2 linked regions of the Lichenihabitans psoromatis genome follow. The protein of the gene in region 1 interacts with the protein of each later gene in a pairwise test. Links are inferred from orthologs where the notes say so. Each region holds a gene or a part of one and is shown on either strand. Other genes may lie near its edges. The genes, in order: hflK and ftsH.

Region 1 (15,325 bases):
GGGGCTGCTGGAGCTCTACGACGTCCTCCACCGCAGCATGACGGTCGTCACGTGCCTCTACGATTCCTGGGAGCGCATCAAGGCTCACGCGCTTGACTCTGCCGTGCATCGCTTTCAACCGCAGACGGCTTTGCTCGGCATGGGCGACCGCGCCCACATCGAAAACCTGATCGTCAGCCGGTTGACGCCGGCCTATGCGGCCGTGGCGTTCACGCCCGCCTTTCCGTCCTGGCCGTTCAGCAAGGCCGCGATCGACAATGCGACGGGGCGCGGAATGACGCCTCGCGCCATCCTGATGCGCTGCGACGCTTTCCGCCGCCACTGTATCGACGAGGCGCGCATCGAGCTCTGCGACATTCTTCTCCCGGTCGTGCCGAAAGCCGATCAGTTGATAGAAGACACCGGGCCGCAGACGCCGCTCTTCGATCTCGAGGCGATGCGCCGGCAGGTCGATATCGCCGGCCTGATCCAGAATGACGACGATGGCGAGTTCGGTCGCCTGCTGCGCGGCGTCTTTGGTCTCTACGCCGTGCAGATCGATCCGGACGAGGCGATCGACGTGGAAGCCAAAGGTGATTCCGCGCAGCGGACGCCGCCCCTGCACGGCAGGCTGACTTTCACGTTCCATGCCGAAAGCGACCGGGAGCGGCACTATTGCTACCGCGCTCTCGAACATACCAATGCCAATGCGTTCCAGTCGCGGTTGAGGGCTGCTTTGACCGCATCGGGGATTACGGCCGACATGGCCGACCGCCGTCTGCTCATCATTCGAAAAGCTCCGGTACCGGGTGGCGTGAAGACCCGGCAGATGGTCGAGGTCTTCACGAAAGCAGGGGGCTGCATCATCGATCCGAGCGAGGATGATCTGCTGACTTTCGTGGCGCTTCGCCAATTGCGCGACGAGGCAGCCAACCATCGCAAACGCAACGAATTCGATACCTGGCTGCGTGCCACCAAGCCGCTCTGCGACACGGCGTTCTTCAAACAAGCGGGTCTTTGCCCGCCGCCGGGGACATCGGTCTCGGACGTGATGGATGCGATGCCGGCTCCTCCGGTCGAGGCCTTAGAGCTCGAGCATGTCGCAGAAGCGGTTTCGCCCGTCGCCGCACCGTTGACCGAGCCGAAACGTCCGACAAAACGCGCGGTTGCGCCGCCCTTGGTCGCGGTTCCGCCGACCGCCATCGTGATCGGTCATCGCATGGCGGTGGGTGGCGAGGCCGTCAGCCTGCCGCTCGCGCTGCTGCCGCGCCACACTGCGATCATCGCGGGGACGGGGTCGGGCAAGACGGTGTTGCTGCGTCGGTTGATCGAGGAGGCCGCTCTCGCTGGAATCCCGGCTATCGTGATCGATCCGAACAATGATCTGTCGCGGCTCGGTGACCCGTGGCCGGAGCGGCCGGGCAGCTTCACGCCCGATGACGACGAGAAGGCGGCTCGCTATCGCGAGACGGTCGAGGTCGTGGTCTGGACGCCCGGGGTCCGGGCCGGCAACCCGCTGTTCCTGTCGGTGCTGCCGGATTTTTCCGGTCTCGGCGATAATTTGGACGAACGCGATCAGGCCTGCGAGATGGCAACCGAGACTGTCGCCCCGTTGGCGGGCGCGAAGAACGGGTTGCAAAGAGGCGTCCTGGCCGATGCCATGCGCTATTTCGCCGGGCAGGGCGGCGGCGATCTGAAGGCCATGACAACGCTGCTCACCGATCTCCCGGACGGCATCAGCGAGATCGGCAATGCCGCAAAATTGGCGGCCGGCATGGCCGACCAGCTTCATGCGGCCGTTGCGACCAATCCGCTGCTGCGGGTCGATGGTCCGGTGCTCGATCCGAAACTTCTGTTCAACGGGCCCGATGCCGGCCGCACGCGGATCTCCGTCATCAATCTATCTGGATTGGCGTCCGATGCCGCGCGCGAGGATTTCGTGAACCGGCTGCAGATGACGCTGTTCAGCTGGATCAAGAAGAACCCGTCGCCGACCGGGCGTCTCTATGCGATCGACGAGGCGCAGAACTTCATGCCATCGGCCCATGCCGCGATCAGCCGCGGCAGTGCCGTCCGGCTCTTCGCGCAGGCGCGTAAATATGGGCTCGGCATGGTGGTGGCGACCCAGGCCCCGAAGGGGATCGACAATAAAATCGTGTCGAATTGCACGACACAATTTTTCGGCAAGCAGAATTCCCCGACCGACATCGGCAGCGTGAAGGATCTGATCGCCGGCAAGGGCGGCGCAGCCGACGATGTGGCCAGACTGGCCATGGGCGAATTCTACTTCGCCTCGGAAAAGTCAGGCAAGCCGGCCAAGATCAGGACACCGATCTGCCTCAGCTACCATCCCGCCAATCCGCCCACGCCGGAGGAGGTCGTGGTTCAAGCCAAGCGCTCGGTTCGCTGACCAAACCCCATGACCCCGGCCGTGTCGTTGCTCGCGGGCGGGTCGGCCGTGTTATAGAAGGGGCCTTCAGACTCTGGCCCGGCGTGACGGATGCAGACAAGCCCTTCCTTCGTGCCGCAACGGTCCACCTTGGTGGCGCTGCTGGTGGCCGGCGCGTTTTTCATGGAAAATCTCGACGGCACCGTGATCGCGACGGCGCTGCCGCAGATGGCGAAAAGCTTTGGCACGACGCCGGGGTCGCTCGCGATCGGCATGACGGCTTATCTGCTCACCGTCGCGGTCTTCATTCCCGCCAGCGGCTGGGTGGCGGACCGCTACGGCGCCCGTCCTGTCTTCGCGAGCGCGGTCGCGCTGTTCACCATCGCCTCGATCCTGTGCGGCCTCAGCATCGACACGCTGACCTTCACCCTGGCGCGGATCCTCCAAGGGGCCGCCGGGGCACTGATGACGCCTGTAGGTCGGCTTGTCGTGCTGCGCGGCACAGCCAAGCAGGACCTGATGCGCGCCATCGCGACGCTCACCTGGCCGGCCCTGACGGCGCCGGTGCTCGGGCCGCCGCTCGGCGGGTTCATCACCACGGTAGCGTCCTGGCGCTGGATCTTCTTCATCAACGTGCCGATCGGGATCATGGGGCTGGGGCTCGCGCTCCGATTGATCGAGGCTGGGCGGGACGAAGCTCGTCGCCCCTTCGACGCGCTCGGCTTCGTGCTCAACGGGTCTTGCCTTGCGTCGCTGCTCTATGCCTTGGAGCGCTTCGGGCAGACGGGAGGCGATTGGCGGATCGCCTCGCTGTTTCTCATCGCCAGCCTCACGCTTGGCACGCTGGCCTTGCGGCGTGCCCGCACTCACCCGCATCCCCTGGTGTCGCTCGAGGCGTTCCGGGTGCCGAGCTTCCGCGTCACCATGGATGGAGGCCTGATCGCGCGGATCACCATCAGCACCATGCCGTTTCTTCTGCCCCTGCTGTTCCAGGTCGGGCTCGGGCGGGATGCGTTCACGTCGGGCCTGTTGGTGTTGTGGTATGGCGCCGCCAATCTCGCCATCAAACCCCTTACGACGCCGATCCTGCGGCGCTTCGGCTTTCGTACCGTGCTGCTGGCCAACACGGTCATCAGCGCGAGTTCGATCGCGGCCTGCGCCATGATCGACCGCTCGATACCGATCGCCGTCATCGTGCTGGTCTTGATGGTCGCCGGCGCCAGCCGCTCGATGCAATTCACCGCCTTGAACACGCTGGCATTCGCTGAGCTCGAGCCCGGCCAGACCGGCCCCGCCAACACGTTATTCAACATGGCGTTTCAGTTGGCGCTGGGGATGGGCGTCGCCTTCGGCGCGATCGTTCTGCGGATCGCTGAGGCGCTTCCGGCAGGGCAGGGTGCCGACCCGAGCGGCCCGTTCCGGCTCTGCTTTGCGATTATTGGTCTGGTGGCTCTCACGGCGCTTCCGGCTTTCGCGCGCTTGCGGCGCGATGCGGGGCAGGCCGTCAGCCAGCATCGGGCTGCGGCGACCCGGTGAGCAATCGGGCCGCCATCATCGGCGTCGCCCAATCGACAAGGTCCTCGGCTGAAGCCCGGTTGGCAAAACCCAGCCGGCATGCTCTGGTCAAGTCTATTCACTGACTAGGCTTTGCAGCCGCATCAGAGCCAATGGAAGCCCGCATGATACAAATCGGACAGATTGCCCCCGACTTCACGGCCGACACGACCCAGGGCCGGATCAGCTTTCATGACTGGATCGGCGACGGATACGCGATCCTTTTTTCGCATCCGAAGACATTCACGCCGGTCTGCACGACCGAACTCGGCATGGTCGCGAAGCTGACGCCCGACTTCGCTAAGCGCAACACCAAGGTGATCGGCCTGTCGGTCGATCCCGTCGAGTCGCATGATCGCTGGGCGGCCGACATCGAACGGACGCAGGGCGCGGCCGTGACCTACCCCTTGATCGGAGACGCCGATCTTGCCGTCTCGAAGCTCTACGGCATGCTACCGGCCGATACGGACGGCACGTCCGAGGGTCGCACCGCCGCCACCAATGCCACAGTCCGCACCGTGTTCATCATCGGGCCCGACAAGCGTGTGAAGCTGTCCTTGGCTTATCCGATGTCGACCGGGCGCAACTTCGCCGAGATCATGCGGGCGCTCGATTCGATCCAGCTGACGGCCGCCCACAAGGTGGCAACGCCGGTCGATTGGCAGCCGGGCGAGGACGTCATCATCGCCGGTTCAGTGTCCGACGAAGACGCCAAAAAGGCTTATCCGGGCGGTTGGGACGCGCCCGCACCCTACCTCCGCATCGTACCTCAGCCGACCTGATCCGGGCGAAACCGCTTCGACAGAAACCGTGACCCGCGTAGACCGAACCGCCACGGCGTGTCGGCTCCGCGCGTGATGCCGATGCGCGGCCCAGAGACGATGTCGAGCGCGTTGTCGTTGGGGATCAGGGTGAAGGGGGGCTGGTCGAGCGATCGGCCATTGAGCGCGGCCGTGATGCCGAGGGCCTGACTGAGCCGTCCCGGCCCGCTGCAGAGGAGCGTCACGGCCTCGTTGCCACGGCGCACCCGCATCTCGTCCAAGCCCATCGTGGGTTCGATGGCGCGCAACAACACGGCGCTCCCTGGGCGGCAGACAAGATTGACGCACCAGTGGATGCCGTAGGAGCGGTACACGTAAGCGTGACCGGGCGGCCCAAACATGGCGGCGTTGCGTCCGGTCTCGCCGCGAAAACTATGTGAGGCGGGATCGTCCCGGTCATAGGCTTCAGCCTCGACGATCAGCCCGCCGACGCCGTCGACCAGAAAAGTGGCCCCGATGACGGATCGGCCCACCTCTTCGGCGGCCCGATCAAACATCTTGACGACGTCGCGCGCGGCGTTGGCCGGGAGCGACGCCATCGCTGGATGATCCAGCCTCAGGGCTGGGCGGGCGCGGCCGGCATGCCCGCATCGGCTTGCGGTCCAGACGCTTTGGCCTGCGGCGCTGCGGCCGATGGCGCCGTCCCGGACGGATCGTTGAAGAACCTAAAGAAATTCGACGACGGCGAGAGAACCAGCCGCGTGTCACCCGCTTTCAAGCCAGTCGCATAAGCCTGCATGGAGCGATAAAACGCGAAAAATCCTGGGTCTTTGCCGTAAGCCTCGGCGAAGATCTTGTTTCGAGCGGCATCGCCTTCACCACGCGTCTGGTCGGCTTGTCGTTGCGCTTCAGCCTTGATGACGACGACGTCACGATCCGCTTTGGCCGTGATGGTCTGCGCCTGCTCGGAGCCCTGAGCCCGATACTCGGCCGCCTCGCGCGCCCGCTCTGACTGCATGCGGCTATAGACCTTCTCGGAGATTTCCTTGGGAAGGTCAGCCCGCCGAATTCGAACGTCGTTGACGGCTGCGCCGAGGCGCGCCGCTTCGCTATTCACCTGATCGCGGATCTTCACCATCAGACCGGCGCGGTCGTCTTTGATGATCTGCGGCAGGGTTGCATCGCCAAGAACGCGGCGCACCGCCGAGTTCAACACCGACGCCAACTGGTTGTTGGCACGTGCGATCGTGCCGACCGTCTGATAGAATTTCAACGGGTCGGCGATGTGATAGCGCACGAAAGCGTCGACCAGGATGCGCTGGCTGTCGGATGCCAGAACTTCCTCCTGCGCGCCCTCGAGGTCGAGGATGCGGTTGTCGAGATAGACGACCGACTCGACGAACGGCTGCTTGAAGTGCAACCCCGGCTGCGTCACGAGGCTTTGCGGCTCGCCGAAGCGTAGGACGAGGGCCTGCTCGGTTTGGCTGACCGTGAAGATCGCGCTGTTGCCGACGATGATGATCAGCAAAATGGCGGCAAGTGCCGCGAAGAGGCCGAATTTCATTGGGCCACTCCCGTCTGTCCGGCTTTCGGTGCCGTGGCTTGCCCTGTCGTCGATCCAAGCGCGCCGAGCGGCAGGTAAGGAACCACGCCCTGCTTGTCGTCGAGGATGATCTTGTCGGTGCCGCTCAGGACCTGCTCCATGGTTTCGATGTAGATCCGCTCGCGCGTCACGTCGGGCGCGTTCTTGTACTGGTCATAAACCTGGGTAAAGCGAGACGCCTGACCCTGAGCCTGCTGCACGGTCTGCTCGCGATAGCCTTGCGCCTCTTGAATGATGGCGGCGGCGGCACCGCGCGCTTCCGGCACGATGCGGTTGGCATAAGCTTCCGACTCGTTCCGCTGGCGCTGGAGATCTTGCTGGGCGGCCGTCACGTCGCGATACGACGAGATGACCTGCGCCGGCGGGCCGACGGAGAGCAACTGGGTCTGCAAAACCAGAACGCCGGCCTTGTAGGATGTGAGCACGCCCTGTGTCAGATCCTGCGTGGTCTGTTCGACCTTGGTCCGATCCGATGTCAGAATGCCTTGGAGGTTGAAGCGTCCGATCACCTCGCGCATGGCACTTTCGGCCACGGCTTTGACGGTTTCGTTCGGGTTGCGGAGGTTGAAGGCATAATCTTCGGGATGGGCCGGATCGATCTGCCAGATGACGCGGAATTTCACGTCGGCGATGTTCTCGTCGCCGGTCAGCATCAGGCTTTCCTCGGGAATATCCATGCCGAGTTGAACGCCCGGACGGCGGCTATCCTCACGAGAGATCGAGCCGATATCGATCGAGTTGCGGTCGGTGACCTGCAGCTTGTCGACGTCGCCGATCGGGTAGGGCCAGTTGTAGTTCAGACCGGCTTGCGTCTTGCCGGTATATTTGCCGAACACGAGATTGAGACCAACCTCGTTCGGCGCGATCGTATAAAAGCCGCTCAGCAGCCACACGACAACGATCAGCATGGCGACGGCAGCAAGCCCCAAAGCTCCGAAGTCCCCGCCGGGGATCATCCGGCGCATCCGCTCCTGGCTCCGGCGCAGAAACTCTTCGAGATCCGGCGTGTTGTTATTGTTGTTGTTGTTGCTCGGCCCCTGGCCCCAAGGCCCTGGATTGCTGGGTTTCCACGGCCCGCCGCCGTTCCCGCCTTGATTGGTCCAGGGCATAGAAGTCCTCTTGTATGAGCCGACGTCGCTCTCATTCCGCAAAGAAAGCGGCTTCTGCGAGGCAGAGCCGCTCTTGCGCGTTGTAGATTTGGGAGGCCGCCTCGCAAACCGCAACGGCCAAGCCTGCCTTACCGTCGGTCATAGGTGACGAAAGTGAATGTTGTATCGTCGCGCTCGGACACCGGATGGGACGCCCGGCTCGATTCACGCCACTGGGTCGGATCGATCGTCGGAAAGATCGTGTCGCCTGCGGGTGCCAGATCCACCTCGGTGACGTAAAGACGATCGGCCCGCCCGATCAGCGCGGCATAGAGCGTGCCGCCGCCCGCCACCATGATTTCCTGCGCGCCCATCGCATGACCGACGCGGTTACCGATTGCGATCGCGTCCGGGAGCGTCGATGCGACCTCGACGCCGTCGGCCGCAAAATCGGGGTTCCGGGAGACCACAACGACGGTTCGCCCCGGGAGAGGCCGGCCGATCGAGTCCCACGTCTTACGCCCCATCAGGACGGGCTTGCCCATTGTCAGAGAGCGAAAATGTTTGAGATCGCTCGATAAACGCCAGGGTAGGGTGTTGTCGGTTCCGATGACGCCGTTACGCGCTACCGCGACGATGAGGGCGAGTCGCAGAGGGGTCATGCCGCGCCATCACGTCGTTGCGCGCCGTCCCCCAGCGCCAGCAGCGCGTCGCCGGTCAATCTGCAGGTCGTCCAATCGTCGAGCATCACAGCGCCTTGCGCCTTGTAGAAGGCGATCGAGGGAGCGTTCCAGTCGAGCACCGACCATGTCAGTCGCCCCAAACGCTCGGCGCGGCAGCGCGCCGCAAGGCCCGCCATCAGCCGTTTGCCGATCTTATGGCCCCGAAAAGACGGCCGCACGAACAGGTCTTCGAGATAGATGCCGTGACGGCCCTCGAAGGTGGAGAAATCATAAAACCACAGCGCGAAACCGGCCGGAGCGCCGCCCCATGCGGCGATGTCGCAGAACACGCGCGGGCTTGGCCCAAACAGGGCGTCGGCCAGAACCGCAGGCGTCGAGACGACCGCGTGAGAGAGCTTCTCATAGGCCGCAAGCTCGCTCACGAAGGCGAAGATGAGGTCGGCATCGCCGGGGAGGGCGGGCCGCAGGACCAGATCAGGCATCGACCCTCGTTTTGCTAGACGGCGACATCGACCGCGATGGCCGGATAGGGATCGTAGCCGTCGACGGCAAAATCCTCGATGCGATAGTGGTCGATACTGTCCGGCTTACGGATCAGGCGGAGACGCGGAAACGGCCGCGGCGTGCGCGCCAATTGCGTTTCGACGGCCTCGATCTGGTTCCGGTAGACATGCACGTCGCCGCCGACCCAGACAAAATCGCCGAGTTCGAGATCGGCCTGCTGGGCGATCATCGCCTGCAGCGCCACCGCGCCGACCCAGTTGAAAGGGCAGCCGAGCACCAGATCGACGCTCCGTTGGGTCATCATCAGCGAGAGGCGGCCGCTGCTGACATGGAATTGGTAGAGCAGATGACAGGGCGGCAGCGCCATGTCGCCCAACTCACCGACGTTCCAGGCGTGGAACAGCATGCGACGGCTGGAGGGATTGGTCCGCAACGTCTCGATCAGCGAGGCGATCTGGTCATGCTCGCGACCGTCCGGCCCGAGCCAGCGCCGCCACTGCTTGCCATAGACGGGGCCGAGGTCACCCCATCGCTCGGCAAAAGCGTCGTCGCCAAGAATGCGGGCCTCGAACGCCTCCTGCGAGATCGCCTCGCCCGTCTCTCGCCGATAGGTCGCGAGCGGCCAATCGGTCCAGATCCGAACGTTGTCCCGCAGCAGCGCCTGAATGTTGGTTTGGCCCGTCAGAAACCACAGCATCTCCTTGATGGCGGTTTTCCAATAGACTCGCTTGGTCGTGAGGATCGGCGCGGCACGGGCGACGTCGAAACGGATCATGGCGCCGAAGATCGATCGCGTGCCGATGCCAGTGCGATCGATGCGTTCGTCGCCACGATCGATCACGTCCCGCAGGAGATCGAGATAGGGTTGGTCGTTGAGGGCCTGCGACATGATCGATCAAGTCTATCCAAGATGCCGACCCACCATTTCGGTTCGGCTCCGGATTATCAAGTCCTGCTGGCGATCAAGCCCCGTCCGTCCCGTCTCCCGGCCGGAACGTCATCGCGACCCCGTTCATGCAGTAGCGCAGGCCGGTCGGTTGCGGGCCGTCGTTGAACACATGGCCGAGATGGCCGCCGCAGCGTCCGCAATGGACTTCCGTCCTGGTCATCAGCATCGACCGATCCTGCGTCTCGCCCACCGCCCCCTCGAGCGGTTGCCAGAAGCTCGGCCATCCGGTGCCGCTATCGAATTTCGTGCGCGACGAAAAAGCGGCCTGATCGCAGCCGGCGCAGGCAAAAACGCCGGCGCGCTTTTCGTGGTTGAGCGGGCTCGTAAAGGGCGTCTCCGTCCCCTGGTGACGCAACACCGCATATTGATTGCCATTGAGCAGCTTACGCCACTCGGCATCGGTATGACGCACCGCGAATTTGCCCTCCGCGGCTTGGGCCGTCTCGCCGCCGGGTAGCTTCCACCAGCCCGTCACAAGAGCCAGAAGCGAGCCCCCGCCCGCCAGTACCATCAATCGTCGGGTGAGATCCATCATCGCCGTGCTCCGCTGCTCGTCGTCTCTGGCGAAGATACGCCGACGACGGGGCGGTGGTTACAGCCCGTGCCGTCATGGCGCGGCAGTCGTGCCCGATGCGATGAACAATTGATCGGTCGCGTAGGAGATCCAAATCCGCCGGGTGCCGAGATAGTCGAGCCCGAGCAGCATCTCGAGCTCCATGGTCGCGTCGTTCGCGACGGTCAGATCGGGGGATCGCAAGATGTCGCGACCGACCATCAGGGAGGCGAAGCGATGGGTGAACATCGGAATTGTCTTGCCGGCGACCGAGCCCACGCCGAGCCCACGCCGATCGGTTTTTGCCGGAGCCGCCGCTGGCCCCAAGCGGCGCACGGCAGGGCGGAACAGAACCGTCCCAGTGGCCCCGGTATCGAGCAGCGCCAACATGGAAACGCCGTCGATCGCGACGGGGACCCGCTTCAAGCTGCCATCATAGAAGCGCTGAAGCGGCACCGCGTCATAGGCGCCCCAATCGAGAAAACGACCGGAACAACCCTCCGGTCGATGCAGGATCATCGCGTGCCGCGCGGGATCGAACTCGACATCGTAGCGGAACAGGATATCGGCACCGAGGATGCCGGCGATCGGTTCCGGCCGGGCCGGGCTCGAGCCGAATGATCCCGACACGAAGCGGATATTTTCGAGGCGGAGCGCGCCGAGCGTCAAGGTTCGGGCCAGCCGTGTCGCGACGGGACGGCCGGTTCCGCCGACGCCGACGATCGTGCTGCTGCGGTCGGCATCGACCGCGATTTGCAGCCGATCAGCGGCCTTGCGATCGAGCGCCGACACGGCGGCGCCCGTATCGACCACGAGATCGACGCCATGCCCGTTGATGGCCGCCGTCACCCGAAAATGACCACCCTTCAGGCTGAGCGGCAGCGTCGCAATCTCGGTTGTGCGACACGCGGCTTGCGCGCTCGAGCGCCAGGAGCCGACCACGCCCGCCAGCGTCATCATCACCAGCACGGCACGCGAGATCGCACCCACCCATCGCGTATTGACCACCGCAATCGAGCCATGCGTGTCACATGCTCTTCCTAATGCTCGCATCATCGCCTATATTCCTCGTGCCACCCGTAAGGGTGGCTATGGCGATAAATGGTCATCGGAATAAGCCATTCGGACCCGGGGGCGGTACCCGGCGCCTCCACCCAAGCCCGTTCACGACGGGTTTTGGTGGGGGCGAAATAGGATCGACGAGGGTGTAAAGGGTGTTCTTTTGCTCGGCATTGTACCACCGTTATCGGGCTTTTCTTATAGTTGCCAATGACAACTATGCTCCGGTGGCCCTCGCTGCGTAATGCGGTGATGGTACTGGGAATCAAGTCCTAGGGGGTTGCACTTCTAGGCGGGGTTCGGAGGCACCTGGCAACAGAAGCCTCCACTCGACCATCAGTTAATATTAGTCTCGCATGTCCTGTTTGGATCGTTTTGAATGGCAGCCGATCTTATTCGTTACGATCTCCTCGTGCAGGAAGCCTTGCGTGGCGTCGTCCGCAATGTGCTGACCGAGGCTGCGCGCAACGGGCTGCAGGGCGAGCATCACTTCTTCATCACGTTCAAGACCAGCGCGCCGGGCCTGCGGCTCTCGAATCGGATGCGGGAGCGCTATCCGGATGAGATGACCATCATCTTGCAACATCAGTTCTGGGATCTCGGCGTGACGGAACACGCCTTCGAGGTCGGACTATCGTTCAGCAACGTCCCCGAGCGGCTGCTGATCCCGTTTGCGGCGATCACGAGCTTCGTCGATCCCTCCGTCCAGTTCGGACTCAAGTTCGACATCCAGGATCCCGCTCAGGCATCGGTGTCGTCCGGTTCAGAGGCGATCGATAAGCCGAGCTCGACCGTCGAAACGTTGAAGACCGCGCTGAACAAGCGGATGCTGGCAACTGTCGAGCCGGCGGGTCTGCCGGCCACGACGAAACCTCTCGCAGCCGTACCGAGCGCGACCTCGATCAAGCCGGACGGTAAGCCGGAAAACAAGACGGCGAAGCTTTCACTCTCCAAGGTGACGGCCGAGTCCGATGACGAGGCGCCGCCTAAGCAGGACGACCAGCAACAGGCTGCCAAAGTCGTATCGATCGACTCGTTCCGTAAAAAGCCCTGAGCCTGGCTTTGGGCGACCTCGTCAATCTGAGGCTTGCCCGTAAACGGCGTGATCGCGAGGCGGCAGCCGCGGGCGCTGAACAAAATCGAATCAGTTTTGGACGCGGGAAAGCCGAGCGCCGTCTTTCCGAGGCCGAGAAGGCATTGGCCGATCGATCGCATGCGGCGCATCGGCGATCGCCTGACGACGCCCTCGACGATCCAGATCGTGGCTGAGCGCCGTCGGTCGCCGACGTCGGTCGCGAAACATTCGCTGGTGATCGCCGGCCACTCAACGAGCGTCTCGCTGGAGGACGCGTTCTGGAGCGGGTTGAAGGCCATTGCGGCCGGACGCGATATGGCGATCGCGGCCCTCGTGGCCGAGATCGATCAAACGCGCGGTGATGCCAACTTGTCTTCGGCCTTGCGGGTCTTCGTACTCGACCATTATCGGAGCCGCTAGGCTTGCGACTCGCGGCTTGGTGGGTCGACGTCAGTATCGTCCAGCGCTTCCCGGATCGGCCAGGGCTGCCGGCGGCAATCCGGGCTTGCGCGGTTGCGTTGGAAGCAAGCCGAGCGGCTTAGCGGGGACCTGTCGCAAGCGCGGCACCGGCATGGGGACAGGAGTGACTGCGGGGGAGGGCACGACCGGCGGTTTGGTCGCGTCCGGCGTCTGCAGAAGCTTCTGGAGGGCTGCCTCCGAATCCGCATGATCTTTGTCGCGCTTCGCCTGCTGTTCCGCCTCGATCGCCTTCAGTTTGTTCGAGAATAGCGCACGTTCCCGGACATCCGCCTGAAACGCTTCGATCTTGGCCTGATCGCGCCCAATCGCGCGGCCGGCGATCCCGTTGACCAGCGCGGCGGCATCGATCTCACGCGCCGGCGCCGCGAACGGGCCTTTCCAGATAATGCCGACCTGTGGCGGTTCGCCGGTCCAATCCTTGGGCGATGTGGTCATGGTGGCCGTGGTCTTCATCGACCAGAGCAGGGTCCGAAGGTCCAGCAGCGCAATCGTTTCGGACGACGCGCCTGCGCCCTTCACCTTGACAGGATCGGCGCGCATGACACCCGCCGCGATCGTCACCGGTGTCGTGATGGTGCCGAGCGATAGCGCGCCATGGTCGAGTTCTCGGGCCAGATCCTGTGTGATCTCGGCTTCGTCGATCGTGGTGGTCGCATCGGTGCTCGCAACCACGCGGGTGATCGCGTCGGGGTCGAGGCGCGGCAGGCGTGCATCCTGGATCCGCACCGTGCCGGTCCCCGCGAGGCTGGCCACGAGGGCCGCCTCCGTCGCGCCCGTCCCGGCGAGATCGAGCGTCGCATCGCTGCGTCCGCCGAGGCTCGGCGTGCCGAGAGGTTGACCGGACCACTCCACCCGACCCGCGACGGATGCGGCTGGTCCATCTCGTCGCACGGTGACGTTGGCACCGATTTGCCCGTCGCCGAGGGTCGCGGTCAGGTCGCTCAACGTCAGCACGCCCGGCGTCAGCCGCAACCCCATCTTGGCGTTTTGTGCCGCGAGGGTGGCGGTGAGCGACAATGTGTCGATCGTGACGGCGAGGTTGGTCCTCGGCAGCGTCAGGGAACTCGGCCCGAATGGCGTATCGAGCCAAAAGGCTCCGGCTTTTGGCTGCGGCAGCGGGCCGAGCACCAATCCGACCAGACTGTCGAGCGGCACCCGGTCGATCGTCAAGGCGCCGGTCAGCGCGGCCGGTTGCGTTGCGGCTTCAAGCTTTGGCGACGGCGCGGCCGCATGGTCGCCTGACGGCACGAACGACAGATCGCCGCTGACACGCTGACCGAGGAGGCGAGCCGTCAGCCCCTTGGTCACCACCTTGCCGTCACGCCAGATCACGATCGCGTCCGCATCGGCCGGCCAGATCGCGCCGGGTTCGGGTGAAGCCAGCATCACGGCCCGCAGGGCTGGCGCGACGTTCGGAGCTTTCATGGTCAAATGACCGGTCATCTCTCCGCCAAGGTTGCCGCGACCCGCGAAACTCAGCTTCGTATCCCCAAGCGTCACCGCGACCGCGCCGTCCAACGTGCCGGAGGCGCCGACATGCGCGGACGCATCCACCTTGCCGTGCCCGATGGCGGTTGCGGGCAATGTCTGGATGCCGAGTTGCCGAAGCAGGGCGCCCGATTCCGGCGCGTCGAGCAGCAGCGTCGCCGTGAAGGGCGGTCGGGCGCCCTTGTCAGGCGTGAACGAGGATGTGGCATCGGGCTTGAGGTGAAGCCCGAGCTTCGTGCCGGCGGCTGTGCCATCGAGCGACAAGGCGACGGGCACCAGGGTTCCGTCCGGATCGATGGCGGCGTCCACCGAGACCTGTAGCAGCGCAGGCGACAGCACGTCCGAGCGGGCCGCGAGGGCGTCGGTGGCGGCACCGGGCGCGATCCGGTCGATCAGCTTGGCGAGGTCGCCGAGCTTTCGCGCATCGAAGCGACCTTCGAGGTGGGCGGTCCGGCCGTCGCTGTGGCCCGTCAGGTCCGCGGTGGCGCTCCCAAGATCGGCGAGCGACAGCCGATCGAGCGTCACGGCAGAGCCGGTCTTGTGCAACTGCAGGGCGATTCGGCCCGCATCCACGGCGCCGACATCGGTGCGGGCGAGGCGGAGCGCCCGGGCCGAGAGGCTGAGCGAGAGATCGAGCGCCGATGCGGCTTGCGCCGTATTGCGCCAATCGGGCAGGGCATCGAGATCGAGCGCATCGGAGGTGAGATCGGCGAAAAGCCGCGCCCGATCATCGCCCACCGCGCGGGTCAGCGTGATGGTGCCGCCGAATATCGATCGATCGATCGTGATCGCAGCATCATGGGCCGCGACCCCGATCTTCGACAGCTCGACCGCGCCCGTAAACGCAAAGGTCTTGACCGGCAGCGACAGTTTCAACCAGTCCGCGACATCCGGCAGGTCGGGCGCGAGGCCATCGGCGAATCGCTCGAGATCGCGACTGGCGGCGTCGAGCCGTCCTTTGAACACGGCCGCCGCGCCTGGCTCGAAACTCCCCTCGAACCGGACCCGCGATCCATCACCCGACTCGATCGCCGTCCAACCCGTAATCGGCTGTCCCGCCGCGAGCGTCGTTGTGCCGTTGAGATTGGCGTAGGTCTGATTGCCGAATACCAGCGTGTCGACCGCATAATCGACCGTCACCGGAAACGGGAGGCCGGCGA
Region 2 (15,287 bases), 3.2 Mb from region 1 along the record:
CAACGCGAGACGATCGGCATGGCGTCGCTGTTCGTGGCTGCCATGCGCGAGTGGAAGCGCTCGTTCCAGAACGTCGGCTCGTCCTTCATGGGGCTGCATGCACGGCTCGAGAAGGTGCTTGACGTGTCGATTGCTCGAGAAGTCGAGAAGCTCGAACATAACCTCATCGTGCTGGCGACCGTGGCGTCGACCGCCCCGTTCGTCGGGCTGTTCGGCACGGTCTGGGGTATCATGACCTCGTTCCGCTCGATCGCAGCCTCGAAAAACACCTCGCTCGCAGTCATCGCACCGGGTCTCGCCGAAGCGCTGTTGGCGACAGCCATCGGCCTCTTCGCGGCCATTCCGGCGCTGATCTTCTTCAACAACCTGCAAGGCATCGTGGCAAAGTTCCAGGCCCGGATGGAAAGCTTCGCCGACGAGTTCTCGTCGATCCTGTCGCGGCAGATCGATCAGCATGTCGGTGGCGAACGCGATCGCGCAGCCTGATCCCCTCTAGTCGGAGAGCATCCCATGGGCATGTCCGTATCGGCGGGTGGCAAAGGCGGACGGCGTCGGCGGGGCGTGCCGCGCTATGGCGCGATGGCCGAGATCAACATGACGCCGTTCATCGACGTCATCCTGGTGCTGCTCATCATCTTCATGGTGTCGGCTCCCCTGCTGGCGAGCGGCGTGCCGATCGACCTGCCGCAGACCAAGGCGGCACAGCTCAACGTCGACCAGAAGCCGCTCAGCGTCGCGGTCGATCCCAAGGGCGACATCTATATTCTCGATCAGCCGGTTACGGTCGACGAGCTTCCGGCCAAGCTGCAGGCGCTGGCCAAGGCGGGCTATGACGAGCGCATCTACGTGCGTGGTGCCAAGACCGTGAATTACGGTCGCATCGCCGAAGTCATGTCGATCATCACGGCCTCTGGTTATAAAAAGGTCGCGCTCGTCACGGACCAAGACACGAAGTGAGATCGTCGTGTCGGTGAAGCGTCGCTTTTCAGAGCCCGGATTCGTCGTCTCCGTGGTCGTCCACGTGGCGGCCTTGGGCGCGGCGCTCGTGTCGTTTTCCTCGGCGCCGGTCTTCGATGACGTTCAGGAGACCGTTCCGGTCGAGATGGTGACCGACGCGCAATTCAACCAGATCATGAAGGGCGAGAAGACCGCCAAGGAGGTTCGTCCCGAGGCTGTCGCGAAAGCCGAAGCGGTCGCCCCGGTCGAGGACACCAAGCCAAACCCGCCGACGCCCGACCAATCGAAAGACGTTCCTTCACCGCCGCCTCCCCCGCCGCCACCGCCCCTCCCCCGGCGCCTCTGCCGCCGGTGCGCGAGGCTGCCCTGCCGCCCGATACCTCGCCTCCGATGCCGCCCGTGCCGGATACGCCGCCGCCGCCGACCCCCGACACACCGCAAGCCGATACGTCGCCGCCGCTCCCACCCGTGCGCGATGTGGAGGCCGAGCCGGTCGCGCCGAAGCCGGAGCCAAAACCGAAGCCCCCCGTCCCCAAGCCGATTCCGAAGCCGGATCCGGTTCCGCTGCCGCCACATCCGGTTGTGGCCAAGCTGCACGACAAGACGCCGCCGCCGAAGCCGCGGCCGGTCGACCGGCCGAAAGTCGATCAGGTCGCCAAGCTGATGGAGGATCAGCCGACCGACCTGACCCCGCCGGCGAAGAACACGGCGCGGACCAGCAAGCCGGTGCATGAGACGAGCGACACGAGCAAGTTCGACCCGACCGACATTTCCCGGCTGCTGAGCCGGGAGGCGCCGGCGCAACGCGCGTCGCGCGGGCCCGATACAAGCCGCGTCGCCTCGCTCGGATCGCCCACCGCCAATGCGCCAAAGATGTCGCCATCGATGTGGGCCGGTCTCGATGGACTGCTCGAGGATCAATATCGCCAATGCTGGAGCTATCTAGGCCTCAGCACCGGCCAGAAATACATTCCGCAGGTTCGCGTGGTCTATGGCCCGTCGGGATCGCTCGAGGCCGAGCCCGTTCTGATCAATCCGCCCTCCGACCCTTCTCTGCAGAGCCTCGCCGACAGTGCCCTGCGGGCGGTGCGGCGCTGCAATCCGCTGAAGATTCCGGAGCAATATGCCCCCTACTACGATCTTTGGAAGGGCCGCGTGTTGCGGTTCGACCCCGAAGAGATGGCCGGCTGAGCCGGATCCGATCACGTGCCGAGTTTTGACACCATCCAGAAGGATCGCCCTATGATGAGGCTCCGCCTCGACCATGTCCGAGCCATCCTGGCGCTCGTCGCCGGATTATTGGCTTTCTCACTGGCCCCGGCGTCGGCTGAGGAACGTTTCCTCGACATCCGCCCCGGCGGACAGTTCAAGCCGGTCACGATCGCGATCACAAAATTTGCGAGCGATGATGCCGACGGCAGCAAGATCACCGGCATCATCACCAACAACTTCAAACGGTCGGTCTTTCTCTCACCGACCGACCCGAGCGCCTTTCCCGAGCAAGCTCCGAACCCCGAGGCGCCCCAGATGGCGGCTTGGCAGCATAGCGGCGCACAGTTCGTCGTCACCGGACGCACGCATCGCGAGGGAGATGGGCGCATCAAGACCGAGTTCCGCCTGTGGGACTCGTCCAATGGGCAGCAGGTCGCCGGCCAGCAATATGTGACCGATGCCACCAACTCGCGCCGTGTGGCCCATATCGTGTCGGATGCGATCTTCACCCGCATCACCGGCGAGAAGGGCTTCTTCGATTCGCGCGTCGTCTTCGTGGACGAGACAGGCTCGGCGGAACATCGCCGCAAGCGCCTTGCCATCATGGACCAGGACGGCGGCAACGTGAAATATCTGACCAAGGGCGACGATCTCGTGGTGACGCCACGCTTCTCGCCGAATTCGCAGGAGGTGACCTACATGTCCTTCGGCGACTCCGATCCGAAGGTCTATCTCCTCAACATCGAGACCGGCCAGCGCGAGGTCGTGGGTAACTTCCCCGGCATGACGTTCAGCCCCCGCTTCTCGCCCGATGGCGGCAAGGTCATCATGTCGCTATCGGAAGGGTCCTCTTCCAATCTATACACGATGGATATCGCCTCGCACACGACCACCCGCCTGACCAATACGGCAGCGATCGATACGTCGCCGTCCTATTCGCCCGACGGGTCGCAGATCGTGTTCGAGTCCGATCGTGGTGGCAGCCAGCAGATCTATATCATGGCTGCGTCGGGAGGCACCGCGAAGCGACTGTCGTTCGGCGATGGCCATTATTCGACGCCGGTCTGGTCCCCCAAGGGCGATTACATCGCCTTCACGCGCCAGAAAGGCGGCAGCTTCGGGATCGGCGTGATGAAGCCGGATGGGTCGGGCGAGCGCATCTTGACTGAAGGCTTCCACAACGAAGGCCCGACATGGGCGCCGAACGGGCTCTATCTGATGTTCTTTCGCGATCCGGGCGGTCAGTCTGGATCCAAGATCTTCATGACGGATATTTTCGGTCGGGGTGAGTTCCCGGTGGCGACTGGCTCGTTCGCGTCCGATCCGTCTTGGGGTCCCCTGCTGAACTAACCGAAACAAAGCGACATCGCCTCGTTCAGAGTGCCGGTCGATGCCTCGACCGGCACTTTTTTATTGTCGCTACGCTGCGAGACGGCACAGTCGCGGTCACGTCATGCGCCATGACGCTCCAGCCCGAGAGCACGACCACGGAGCAGAAACGTTTCAAAAAATTGCCACAAAGGCGAAAATGCTTTGGACATTTTGTCCGTTTGGGTTTGAATTCTCGTCATGACCTTTGTGTACGTGCCGGGTCGACGTCGTCCACCCGAGCAGCACGGAGATGACAGGACCGAAAGAGCGGCAATCCCAACATGCTCAAATCAAAGCTGAATTCGATCTTCCGCCAGGGCCGGTTGACGGTCATTCTCGACGGTGGAAAGCAATATACCTTCGGCGACGGCCAACCGGGCCACGATCCAGTCGTGGTTCGCCTTAGGGGACATCTCACTCCCCTCAAGATCGCCGCCGATCCGGATCGCTTCCTCGGCGAGGCCTATATGGACGGCGATCTCATCATGGAGCAGGGCAGTATTTACGATCTGCTCGATCTCGCCGGCACCAATCTCGCCGGCCTGCCACAGCATTATCCAGGTATAATCCGACGCGCGGGCTACAAAGCTTTGGCGGCCGTTCAGCAATACAACAATCAGCGTCGTTCGCGTCGCAACGTCGCCCACCATTACGATCTCTCGACCGATCTCTACCGGTTGTTCCTAGATCAGGATCTCCAATATTCCTGTGCTTACTTCGCCGATCCAACCGTCACGTTGGACGACGCGCAGACGGCCAAAAAGCGGCATATCATTGCCAAACTGCTGCTGAAGCCGGGACAGCGCGTGCTCGATATCGGCTGCGGCTGGGGCGGGATGGCGATCAGCATCGCGCAACAGGAGAATGTTCACGTCCTGGGCGTGACGCTCTCGACGGAGCAATTGAAGGTCGCCCGGCAAAGAGTGGAGGCCCTCGGATTGCAGGACCGGGTCACCTTCGAATTGCGGGACTATCGCACACTCGAGGGCACGTTCGATCGGATCGTGTCGGTCGGTATGTTCGAGCATGTCGGCACCCCGCAATATAAGACATACTTCAACACCGTCTCCCGATTGCTTGCGCCGAATGGTGTTGCGCTCATTCATTCGATCGGCCGCAACCACGGCATCGCCAAGCCGAATGCCTGGATCAATAAATACATCTTCCCAGGGGGCTACATCCCATCTCTCTCGGAGGTGATCCCGCCACTCGAGACGAGCGGCCTCTGGCTCACCGACCTCGAAGTGCTACGCCTGCATTATGCCGAGACGCTGAAACATTGGCGCGAGCGGTTTCTGCAGCGCAAGGGAGAGCTCGGCAGCCTTTACGACGAGCGATTCTGCCGGATGTGGGAGTTTTATCTGGCGGCCAGCGAAATGTCGTTTCGGCACGGCGGCTTCATGGTGTTTCAGGCGCAATTGTCGAACAGCGTCGACGCCGTGCCATTGACGCGCGACTACATGGTCGACACCGCAGACCGTGCGCCTCTCCCCCTGGTGCAAGCGGCGGAGTGATCTCGCGCGCCGGTTGTTGCTTTTAGACCACAGGAGCGCAACTCCTGTGGTGTGTCTCTCTTGTTGAGGGTTGATGCCGCATTGCGGCCATCAAGGGCTTCTTAACCAAGGCTGGTCGTAAGGACACGTACCCCGGTCTCTTACCTTCCATCAAGGTTGATAAAAACCTTCGCTTAACCAAGGCGTGGCTACTTGATTGCAACGTCGGGCGACCGCAACAGGAGTCTCCATGCCCCAGATCTTTTCGAGCCGTAACTTTAAACTGGCGATTGTGCTGATGGCCGGCCTCGCCGTCACGGCCTGCGCCAAAAACAATGCCGATGAGGCCGCGCTCGGCGGTTTTGGTGGAGCTGGCGGCGCCGGTGGTGCGGCCGTGCCGGGCAGCGCACAGGATTTCGCCGTCAACGTCGGCGACCGCATCTTCTTTGAGACCGATCAGACGGATCTCACCCCGACCGCGACCGCCACGCTCGACAAGCAGGCGCGCTGGCTCGCCCAATATCCGCGCTATGCCTTCACGGTCGAGGGTCATGCCGACGAACGCGGCACACGCGAATATAATTTCGCACTCGGCGCTCGCCGTGCCGAAGCCGCAAAGGACTATCTTGCGTCGCGCGGCATTGCCGCAGCCCGAATTAAGACGATCAGCTACGGCAAAGAGCGTCCCGTGGCGGTCTGTAACGACATTTCATGCTGGTCGCAGAACCGCCGCGCCGTGACGGTGCTGAAGACAGGCGGTCAATCCTAATAGCCAAACGCCCGCGGTCGGATACACACCGACCGCGGGCTTCTCGTGAGGCCCATGTTGGTTCGGCTTCTCCGACGCACGTTCATTGCGGCTTGATCCTCCGCCACAATTCATCGAAAAGCCGAAGTGCCGTGTTGTGTGGCGTCGTCATGTCGATGGGTCCGCCGTTATGAAAACTTTCAAGTTCCGCCCGATGCTGGCGATGGTCACCGGCCTCACGGTCCTGGTGGCAGGCGGCGCGCGCTGGCCGGTCCATGCGGCCGAGACGATCCTCCTGGCTCAAGCACAGGACGACGTTGCGGCTCCGGATGAGAATGGCGACCAGGGGGCCCTGGTGGTTCGACTGGGACGGCTCGAAAACCAGATTCGAACCCTGACCGGCCAAATCGAACAGCTTCAATATCAGAATAAGAAGCTCGCCGATGACATGCGGAAGATGCAGGGCGACGTCGATTTCCGCTTCCAGGACCTACAGCGGACCGGCGGCGCGCCGGCCGGTGCAGCCGTTCGGCCGCTGCCGCAGAAACGGGGCGACGCGACAGAGTTGGGCGCGACCACGCCCGTCGTCGCTGCCCTTGACGCGCCTGCAGCCTCGTCCAACGGAGCGACGCCCGCCCCGCGTGCGGCGCGCGCGACCGGCGACGTCTTCGACCCGGACGCCAACCCAACCGCGCCGGGTGCTCCGAAGCCCCTCGGCACCACGCAGCCGAGCGCACCGATTTCGGCGCGTGCATCCGCCGATCCCCGCCCGCCGCTCGACCTGATGCAGCGCCCCGGCAGTGGGACGGAGCAGACCGCGAGCGACACGCCTCGCAACGACACGCCCTCGATCATCGCGGCGCCCCCCGCCGCACGCGCTTTGCCCGACCCGAATGCTGTGGCCAGCCTGACGCCAGGCGGGACACGCGAAGAGTTCGACAACGATCTCGGGCTCTATAAGCAAGGTCAATTTGACGGTGCCGCCACGGGATTTCAGGGGTTCGTCACCAAATACCCGAAGGACAGGCTGGTGCCCGATGCAGTCTATCTCGCGGGCGAAAGCTACTCGCGACTGGGTCGTCATCGGGAAGCCGCAGAACAATTTTTGAAGCTCTCGACCGATTATGGCAAGTCGGCGCGTGCGCCTGACGCTCTGCTGCGCCTCGGCATGTCGCTGAACGCTCTCGGTGCCAAGGATCAGGCCTGCGCGACATATCTAGAAGTCACCCGCAAATATCCGACGGCTTCCGCAGAGGTCCGGGCGGGAGTCGATCGCGAATTGAAGCGGTCGCGCTGCCGCACCGATGGCTGAGACGAGCGTCGCGGCAACCCTGCCCTACACGGCGGACGATCTTTCCGCTTCGCTCCCTTCGCTTCTGGGTCCCTCGATCGCGCCTGTGGTCGTGGCAGTGTCCGGCGGTCCTGATTCGATCGCGCTCATGCACCTTATGGCGACACTGGATCGTCCCCTCACGGTCGCGACAGTTGACCACGGCTTGCGGGCCGCCTCGCGTGACGATGCCGATTTCGTGGTTGCGCAGGCGCAGCGCATCGGCCTTGCGGCGCAGATCCTAACCTGGACCGGACCGAAGCCGACACAGGCCGTCCAGGGAAAGGCAAGAGAAGCCCGCTATCGCTTGCTCACCAGCTTCTGTCGCGAGACGGGCGCGACATCGCTCCTAACCGCACATACGCTCGACGATCAGGCCGAAACCTTGTTGTTTCGCATGACGCGGGGCACCGGCGTCTCGGGCCTCGCGGGCATGAGCGGCCATTCGTTTCGAGACGGGGTCTCGCATCTGCGCCCTCTCCTCCGTGTGCCGAAGGCCCGCCTGGTTGCTGCCTGCGCGATCAACGGATGGGATTATCGTCGCGATCCCTCAAATGAGGATCCCCGCTTCGCACGCACGCGCATGCGACAGATGCTCCCGGCGCTCGCCGCCGAGGGTCTCGACGCCAGTCGGTTCGGCCTCTTGGCGGAACGCGCTGCGCGGGCCGAGACGGCCTTGCGTCAGGCCGCCGAGCGGCTTCGCTTACTGGCCGAATTGCCGGCCGCGCCCGGACTGCTGCGCTTTGACATGGGCCTGCTCGATCGCGAACCCGAAGAGTTCACGATCCGGGTTCTCGGGGAAGCCGCGACCACGGTCGGCGGCTCATCCATGCTACGGCTCGACCGGCTCGAACATCTCGCGGCAGAGATCCGACTGGCGTTCCGCGCCGGATCAACGCTCCGTCGGAGCCTCGGCGGAGCGACGTTGACGCTTGCGAAGAGCGGACGACTTACAATCGAGGTGGAGGCGCCGCGACGTCGCGGACGCGCCGCGCGGCACAGGCCAGTCGATCCCGATTCAACGCAAACGGAACCATTCGCCGCAGAAGCCAGGCCGTTCCCTTGGCAATGAGCGCGTCGACGCCTACATTGCACTAGACACGATGCCGACTGCGGTCTCGAGGCGCCGATTGTGCCTCGAACATCTAAAACCGCGCGAAACACCAAATCGAAGCATGATCTCGCCGGAATGGTCCACCAGACTATCCGGTTCTAGGGTCAGGCCTACGCGACACGACTATCTCCCCTTGAAGGGGTCAACGCTTTTCACGGGTCCGAGATGAATCCGAACTTCCGGAACTTCGCCCTTTGGGTGATCATATTCCTGCTTGTGGTCGCTTTGGTGCTGTTGTTCCAAAATCCAGGCCAGCGCTCGCAGACGCAAGACATTACCTTCAGCCAGTTGCTGAGCGAGGTCGATAGCGGTCGCGTGCGTGAGGTTACGATCGCGGGCGCCGAGATCACGGGTCATTTCAATGACAATCGTGCTTTCTCGACCTATGCACCGAACGATCCGAGCTTGGTGCAAAATCTCTACAAGAAGAATGTGCAGATCACCGCGAAGCCGCCGTCGGACGGTAATTCTTGGCTGGTGACGCTTTTGGTCAATGGGCTGCCTCTGCTCGCCTTCATCGGAATTTGGATCTTCATGTCCCGGCAAATGCAGGGGGCGGGCGGCAAAGCCATGGGGTTTGGTAAGTCGAAGGCCAAACTACTGACCGAGGCCCATGGTCGTGTCACGTTTGAGGACGTGGCTGGCGTCGATGAGGCCAAGGACGACCTCCAGGAGATCGTCGAATTCCTGCGCGACCCGCAGAAGTTCCAGCGACTCGGCGGCCGTATCCCGCGTGGCGTCCTTCTGGTCGGACCGCCCGGCACTGGTAAGACGCTGCTGGCTCGTGCCATCGCCGGCGAGGCCAGCGTTCCGTTCTTCACCATCTCGGGTTCAGACTTCGTCGAAATGTTTGTCGGTGTCGGCGCGAGCCGCGTGCGCGACATGTTCGAGCAGGCGAAGAAGAATGCGCCTTGCATCATCTTCATCGACGAAATCGATGCGGTCGGTCGCCATCGCGGCGCCGGTCTTGGCGGCGGCAATGACGAGCGGGAGCAGACCCTCAACCAGTTGCTGGTCGAAATGGACGGCTTCGAGGCTAATGAAGGCATCATCCTGATCGCGGCGACGAACCGTCCGGATGTTCTCGACCCTGCGTTGCTGCGCCCAGGCCGCTTCGATCGCCAGATCGTGGTCCCGAATCCCGATGTGGTCGGCCGCGAGCGTATCTTGAAGGTGCATGTTCGGAAGGTGCCGCTGTCGCCGGACGTCGATCTCAAGACCGTCGCGCGTGGGACACCCGGCTTCTCCGGCGCCGACTTGATGAACCTCGTCAACGAAGCAGCTTTGATGGCGGCTCGCCGCAGCAAGCGAATCGTCACGATGTCGGAGTTCGAGGACGCGAAGGACAAGATCATGATGGGCGCCGAGCGCCGCACCTTAGTCATGACCGAGCAGGAAAAGATGCTGACGGCCTATCACGAAGGTGGTCATGCGATCGTGGCTCTCAGCGTGTCGGCGACCGATCCCGTTCACAAGGCGACGATCATTCCGCGTGGCCGTGCACTCGGCATGGTCATGCAATTGCCGGAGCGCGATAAGCTGTCGATGAGCTTCGAGCAGATGACCTCGCGCCTCGCCGTGTTGATGGGCGGACGCGTCGCTGAGGAATTGATCTTCGGCAAGGACAAGGTCACGTCCGGCGCTCAGTCGGACATTGAGCAGGCCACCAAACTGGCGCGCGCGATGGTTACGCGCTGGGGGTTCTCCGACGAACTCGGCACGGTCATGTACGGCGAAAACCAGGAAGAGGTGTTCCTCGGTTATTCGATGGGCAAGCAGAACAATATTTCCGAATCGACATCCCAGAAGATCGACTCGGAAGTGCGGCGGCTCGTCGAGAATGGCTTGGCCGAAGCAACCGAGATTTTGACCCGTCGCAAGGGGGATCTCGAATCGCTCGCGAGAGGTCTGCTCGAATATGAGACCTTGTCGGGTGACGAGATCATCGGCCTGCTGAAAGGTCGCTTGCCGGTGCGCGAAACCGGTGACGACCCGACCCCGCCGCGTGCCTCGCCGGTGCCGAACATCGGCAAGGGACGTCCGAAGTCGGGTCCTGAAACCGGCCTCGAGCCGCAACCTCAGGCTTGATTTTAGTCAGCGACGAAAACCCGGCTCACGCCGGGTTTTTTTTGCTTTGATGAACCCGAGCCGGCGAGGAGGTAACCTCCGGCTCGAATGCTAGAGGCGACTGATCCGTGGGGCGAGAGTGCCGCTCCGGCTGCTCGCGCCTGGCTGCGTCGAACCCGATGCGTTCGGGGCCGGAGCATGTGCTGCGGGCACATTCGAGGTCGTCGGCACCGGTCCTTGCGGCTGGACCGCATCCCATCCGGCAGCCGGTGGCGGCACCTCATTGGCGGCGGCGATCGGCGGCGTCGGTCGAAAATTCTCCGCAGCCGCCTTAGCGGCCGCGAGCGTCTTGGCATCGAGCTTGGCTGCGACATCGTCCCGCTTGCGGGCCGCGTCGTCGTCACCCTGTGCGGCAGCGATCGCGAACCACGTATAGGATTGCGCCAAGCTTTGTTCGATGCCGAGCCCTCGCGCGTAAAGAATTGCAAGGTTGAATTGACTGTCGCGCACGCCCATCTGACTGGCCTTGCCGAACCACGTCGCCGCCTTCGGATAATCCGGCTTGCCGCCGGCGCCTTCAGCCGACATGACCGCCAGATTATGCATTGCTCGGATGTTCCCCTGCTCGGCCGCCTGCTGATACCAGCGTGACGAAATGGCCGGGTCGCGCGGCACGCCGAGCCCCTTTTCGTAGAGCGAGCCGAGCCGATAGGCCGCCGGGGCGAGCCCCTGAGTCGCCGCCTTTTCGAGCCACTCGGCCGCTTGTTTCGGATCGCGCGGCAGACCTCGTCCATCGGCCAAACGTAAGCCGAGTTCGAATTGCGCCGCCGCATTGCCGCTGCTCGCAAGGTCGCGCAAGCCCGAAGCTGTCGGGCTGGGCTGGGGGCCGGAGAGGGGCGGACGGCCCATGGCAAGAGTTGGAAGCGACTTGGCCGGAGCGACAACGGCGGTTTTAGGTTGGTCCGCTACGGCAGGCGCAGGCGGCACCAGCGCCACAGTCGCGGCGGGCCCTCCGACTGCGGCATCACCGGCCGCGCCGGCAAGCGCCTCGCGCTTCACCGCGGGTATCGCGCCCGTCGACGACGGTTGCGGTTCAGCCACGTTCGCTGCCGTTGCAGACCCGACCGTCGATGCGCCATCGGCCGGCACGGCGCTCAGGCGCGCGACTTGGATCGCGCCAAGCAAAAGCACCAAGCCGGCAAGGCTAAGCAGCATGGGCCGCCGATGCTTTGCCGAGAAGTCCTTCACCCGATCCATCAGGGACGTCGACGAGCCGAGACGCTGAGCTTGATGATCGCCCCGACGGGTCGCGGCCGTCGCGGCGCATGCTGCCGTATCCTGCGCGGCCGCGAGAGCGGCACGGCGAGCAGCGGCGATAAATTGTGATGGATCGGCCTTGACGTCGGGGGCTCGCGCCGCGTCGGTCGAGGCCTCCGCCGGACGCGATAACATCCGGGGATTGCCAACCGATCCGGGTTCGATCGGAACATCGGCATCGAGCGACGCCAGAGCGGCGCGTGGACGCTCTCCTGCCTGACGCACGCCCGGAGGCGGCACGCGAGAGGCATCATCCGTCGTGGCGCCCTGCCCGGCTTTGCCGACCTGAGATGCGGCCGAGACGGAAGTCTCCGCAACCCCTGGAAGAGCCAGGCGGTCGACAACTTTTTCGAGCGTTTCATTCAGGGTCGCCAGCATCGCATGCAGGCGCTGATCCGAGGTCTCGCGCGTTGCGCGGAAGTCGGAGAGTTCCTGCGACACCTGCTCGACGGCTGCTTCGGCGTTCGCATGGCCTTTGCCAAACGGCAGGGCGGAATCCAGCATGGCGGCGCGCAGTGTATCGCGGGCGGCAGTCCGGGCCGCGCCCTCGGCAGCGTTGATGGCCGCCTCGCGCGTTTCTTCGAGTTGCGAAAACAACTCGCCGAGCGAGCGTTCGACCGACACGATCGCGGTCAATCCCGCGTCGCTCTTATCGATCCGCTCGGCTAATTTTCCGACCTGCGCCTGGAGGTCGCCGAACACCTGGGCATCGGCCTGTGGCTCGCGAGCATCATCGAGCTTCTGCGCGAGTTGCTGTAGCATGCCCTCCAGCGCCGCGACATCTGGCACAGGCTGACGCAAGGTCTCGATCCGGCCGATTAACCCTTCGATCATCTGCTCCATCGCCGGTTGATCGAGCGGCGGCAGGGCGGTGCGGGACAGCAGCCGATCGTCCAGCGATCCCTGAACATGATCGAGCCGCTTCGAGAGGGTTTCGATGACGCTTGGCTTCACCTGACCGGCAATCGCCATGTCGATCTTGGCCGCGAGTGCCTCGAGCCGGCGTTCGATGAGGTCGAGCGTCGACCCTTCGGTTGACGAGCCAGGAGATTGAGCCCCGGAGCCGGAAGGCTCAGCCCGGAGGCGAGACGCCGCCAATTTCTGGGTCGGCATGAGCTTGGCGCGTCTGTCGCTGGACTGGTCCTGTCTCGTCGAGAGCGTGACGTGAGGTTGCGCGTCGATCTTGCGATCCGCTTGCTCCTCAGCGCGCTGCGGGCTGACCGGGGGGGCTGTCGGCTCATCTGCGGTCACGGCCGCCTGCCGGTCCAACATGATTTGCCGCTCGGAGATTTCGGCGATCGCCTGCGCCAAGGTTCGAAACGGCGGCGCATCCGAGAGGATCGGCGCTGGCGTCGAATCGGCCATCTTTGCCGTCTCGACGGCGGCGGCAGCTCGCGTCGCTGCCGGGCGGCTTGGCGGCATTACGACATCGGTGCCCGACGGGTCCTGTTTGCGATCGAGAGCCCGGAAAAGTGCGGTGAGTTTTGCCTCGACCCGCCGCAACTCCTCGGCGCCCGACTGTTCCGCAGCAGCCGAAGACCCGTCGTCCGAAGCCGCCTGTGTCGCGACCGCCTGAACGTCGATCGGTCGAGGGGCCACGATGGGCGCGCGTGTCGGCGCGGAGGCGTCGAGGGTCGATCCGAGGCGTCCGTTCAGCGGGCCGAAGGGTCGGGCGGTCTCAGGCATCGATCGACCGCGCGTGGGTGCTGCAGTCTTCGTCGGGCTGGGCTTGGCTGGAGCCGTCGCGCCGCCATTTGCTCCGAACCAGTCTCGCATACGCGTGCCCGACGTCATTTTTTGTCTTTCGGAAGCTCGAGGTGAAGACGGCGGCAAGGACGATCGGCTTGGTTCGGATGAGTCGCGGGTCTCGGAGGCGCCACGTGTCTCCCCGCTCAGGCGGGCCAATCGTTCAGTGACGGCATAGACCCGCTCTTCGGCATCGAGCTTTGCAACATCGACACCCAACATCTCGGCGCGCTCTGCGATGATGGCATCGAGCCATTCACCGACCGACAGTCCCTCTCGCTTGGCCGCACGGCGAGCCGCCTCGCGAATATCGAGGTTGCTGTCACCGCTGCTCCAAGGAACCGCCTTGTTCATCGTCGCGCCAATCAGGCCATCGGCCCAGTTCCGGTCAGTCGCATCGCAGTCGTTCACAACGCAAATCGTTGGTGGTTTGTGAACGCTACCCTGCCGTCCCCGAGTTTCGTTCAGCAGGGTAAACAGGAGGTTAAGACAACCTCCGATGCTGAACAGGACACAACCCATTCCCACCGATAACAACTATGGGTTGTAATTAGTCTGACCTAACGTTAGATTTCGGGAAATCGAGGCGTCGCAAGCGTCGCCCCATCTCACGGAACCCAGTGATGAGCCTTGCGAAATCGCCGCAGCGACCCAGTCCGGCACGACCCCGTTCAGAGGACGTCAAAATCGAGCGGATCAGTATCGGAGAGATGGCGCGTGCCTTCGACGTCAGCCTGCGGACGCTCCGTTTCTATGAGGATCGTGGCCTGCTTGTGCCACGCCGAGACGGTATGACGCGACTTTACGCCAACAGCGATAAGGCTCGCCTCGACATGATCCTGCAAGCCAAGCAGCTTGGTTTCACGCTCACCGAAATCCGTGACATGTTGGCCGGCGCGGAGCCCCGTACCGAGACCAATAGGCTACATCTCAAAAGCGAGCAGATCGTAGCGCAGATTGCTCACCTTGAACGCCAACGCAATGAGATCGATGGCGCCATATCGGTTCTGCGCGACGCGCAGGCCGACATCGACGGCCGGCCCTAGACCCAAAATCGCTACGGCCTCAGCACTCGGTCAAATAAGCGAGTGCGTTGCCTATCGCCCGCTCCATCCCTGGTTGCGAGCGAGCGTCGCTGTTTGACCGCGGTCTCGCGCTCTGGCCCCACCGCCACCATGTCGCGACCACAAACCACACGCATCTTGGCTGGCCGACACGAGAGCACGCTCCACATTGGAGAGAGCTGGCCGAGCCGCATGGTTTGGCAAGCTTTGACCGTGATACTCTCGACCGCAGTGGCCTGCCGAACGGATGAGTGATGCCGACCTATAAAGCCCCGATCGACGAAGTCATGTTTTTGCTGAACGACGTGTTTCGGATTGAACGCCACAACAATCTGCCAGGCTTTTCCGACGCCACGCCCGACGTTGTCGAGGCGATCCTGACCGAAGGCGCGAAGCTCAGCGAAGGCGTGTTGCTTCCGCTGAACCAGAGTGGCGACCGGGATGGCTGTGTCCGCAACGCCGATGCGTCGGTCACGACCCCGCACGGGTTTCGGGAGGCCTATAAGCTTTATGCCGAAGGCGGCTGGGTCGGAATTTCAGGTGATCCGGCCTATGGCGGCCAAGGCTTGCCCCAGGCGATCGGCGCCATCATCAACGAGTTCTGCACCTCCGCCAATATGGCGTTTACGATGTATCCAGGCCTGACAAAAAGCGCGTTTTCGGCGCTCCTGGCTCATGGAAGCGACAAGCAGAAGCAGACCTATGTCCCGAAGCTGATCGCCGGCGAGTGGCTCGGCACGATGAACTTGACCGAACCGCAATGCGGGACCGATCTCGGGCTCCTCCGCACCAAAGCGGTTCCACAGCCGGATGGGGCCTATGCCATTACGGGTCAAAAGATCTTCATATCGGCGGGCGAGCACGATCT

Evidence for each region.
Region 2: the proteins of hflK (region 1) and ftsH interact in binary tests that used the Escherichia coli proteins (3 or more experiments, as listed by UniProt). The link is inferred for Lichenihabitans psoromatis from one-to-one orthologs.

What each region holds. Positions count from the first base shown.
Region 1 is NZ_CP036515.1:1,149,197-1,164,521, reverse strand. The notes cover bases 5,320-8,308. They hold hflK (FtsH protease activity modulator HflK), read right to left. Parts: upstream 7,396-8,308; coding sequence 6,244-7,395; downstream 5,320-6,243. Other genes in these bases: EY713_RS05415 (GNAT family N-acetyltransferase), read right to left, coding at 8,033-8,308; EY713_RS05420 (dihydrofolate reductase), read right to left, coding at 7,524-8,036; hflC (protease modulator HflC), read right to left, coding at 5,320-6,247. In the rest of the region: EY713_RS05450 (ATP-binding protein), read left to right, coding at 1-2,389; EY713_RS05445 (MFS transporter), read left to right, coding at 2,480-3,904; EY713_RS05440 (peroxiredoxin), read left to right, coding at 4,048-4,704; EY713_RS05435 (DNA-3-methyladenine glycosylase), read right to left, coding at 4,692-5,282; more of hflC, read right to left, coding at 5,300-5,319; more of EY713_RS05415, read right to left, coding at 8,309-8,539; EY713_RS05410 (thymidylate synthase), read right to left, coding at 8,554-9,450; peptide-methionine (R)-S-oxide reductase MsrB, read right to left, coding at 9,524-10,045; EY713_RS05400 (retropepsin-like aspartic protease), read right to left, coding at 10,118-11,119; EY713_RS05390 (SspB family protein), read left to right, coding at 11,502-12,176; EY713_RS05385 (DUF4169 family protein), read left to right, coding at 12,185-12,391; EY713_RS05380 (ribbon-helix-helix domain-containing protein), read left to right, coding at 12,336-12,617; EY713_RS05375 (AsmA family protein), read right to left, coding at 12,648-15,325.
Region 2 is NZ_CP036515.1:4,382,059-4,397,345, forward strand. The notes cover bases 7,901-10,851. They hold ftsH (ATP-dependent zinc metalloprotease FtsH), read left to right. Parts: upstream 7,901-8,390; coding sequence 8,391-10,313; downstream 10,314-10,851. Other genes in these bases: tilS (tRNA lysidine(34) synthetase TilS), read left to right, coding at 7,901-8,183; EY713_RS20545 (SEL1-like repeat protein), read right to left, coding at 10,404-10,851. In the rest of the region: protein TolQ, read left to right, coding at 1-486; EY713_RS20505 (ExbD/TolR family protein), read left to right, coding at 511-957; EY713_RS20510 (cell envelope biogenesis protein TolA), read left to right, coding at 1,309-2,148; Tol-Pal system beta propeller repeat protein TolB, read left to right, coding at 2,203-3,519; EY713_RS20520 (SAM-dependent methyltransferase), read left to right, coding at 3,822-5,054; peptidoglycan-associated lipoprotein Pal, read left to right, coding at 5,284-5,802; tol-pal system protein YbgF, read left to right, coding at 5,972-7,093; more of tilS, read left to right, coding at 7,086-7,900; more of EY713_RS20545, read right to left, coding at 10,852-13,766; EY713_RS20550 (MerR family transcriptional regulator), read left to right, coding at 13,979-14,401; EY713_RS20555 (acyl-CoA dehydrogenase C-terminal domain-containing protein), read left to right, coding at 14,674-15,287. UniProt on the Escherichia coli protein: Acts as a processive, ATP-dependent zinc metallopeptidase for both cytoplasmic and membrane proteins. Plays a role in the quality control of integral membrane proteins.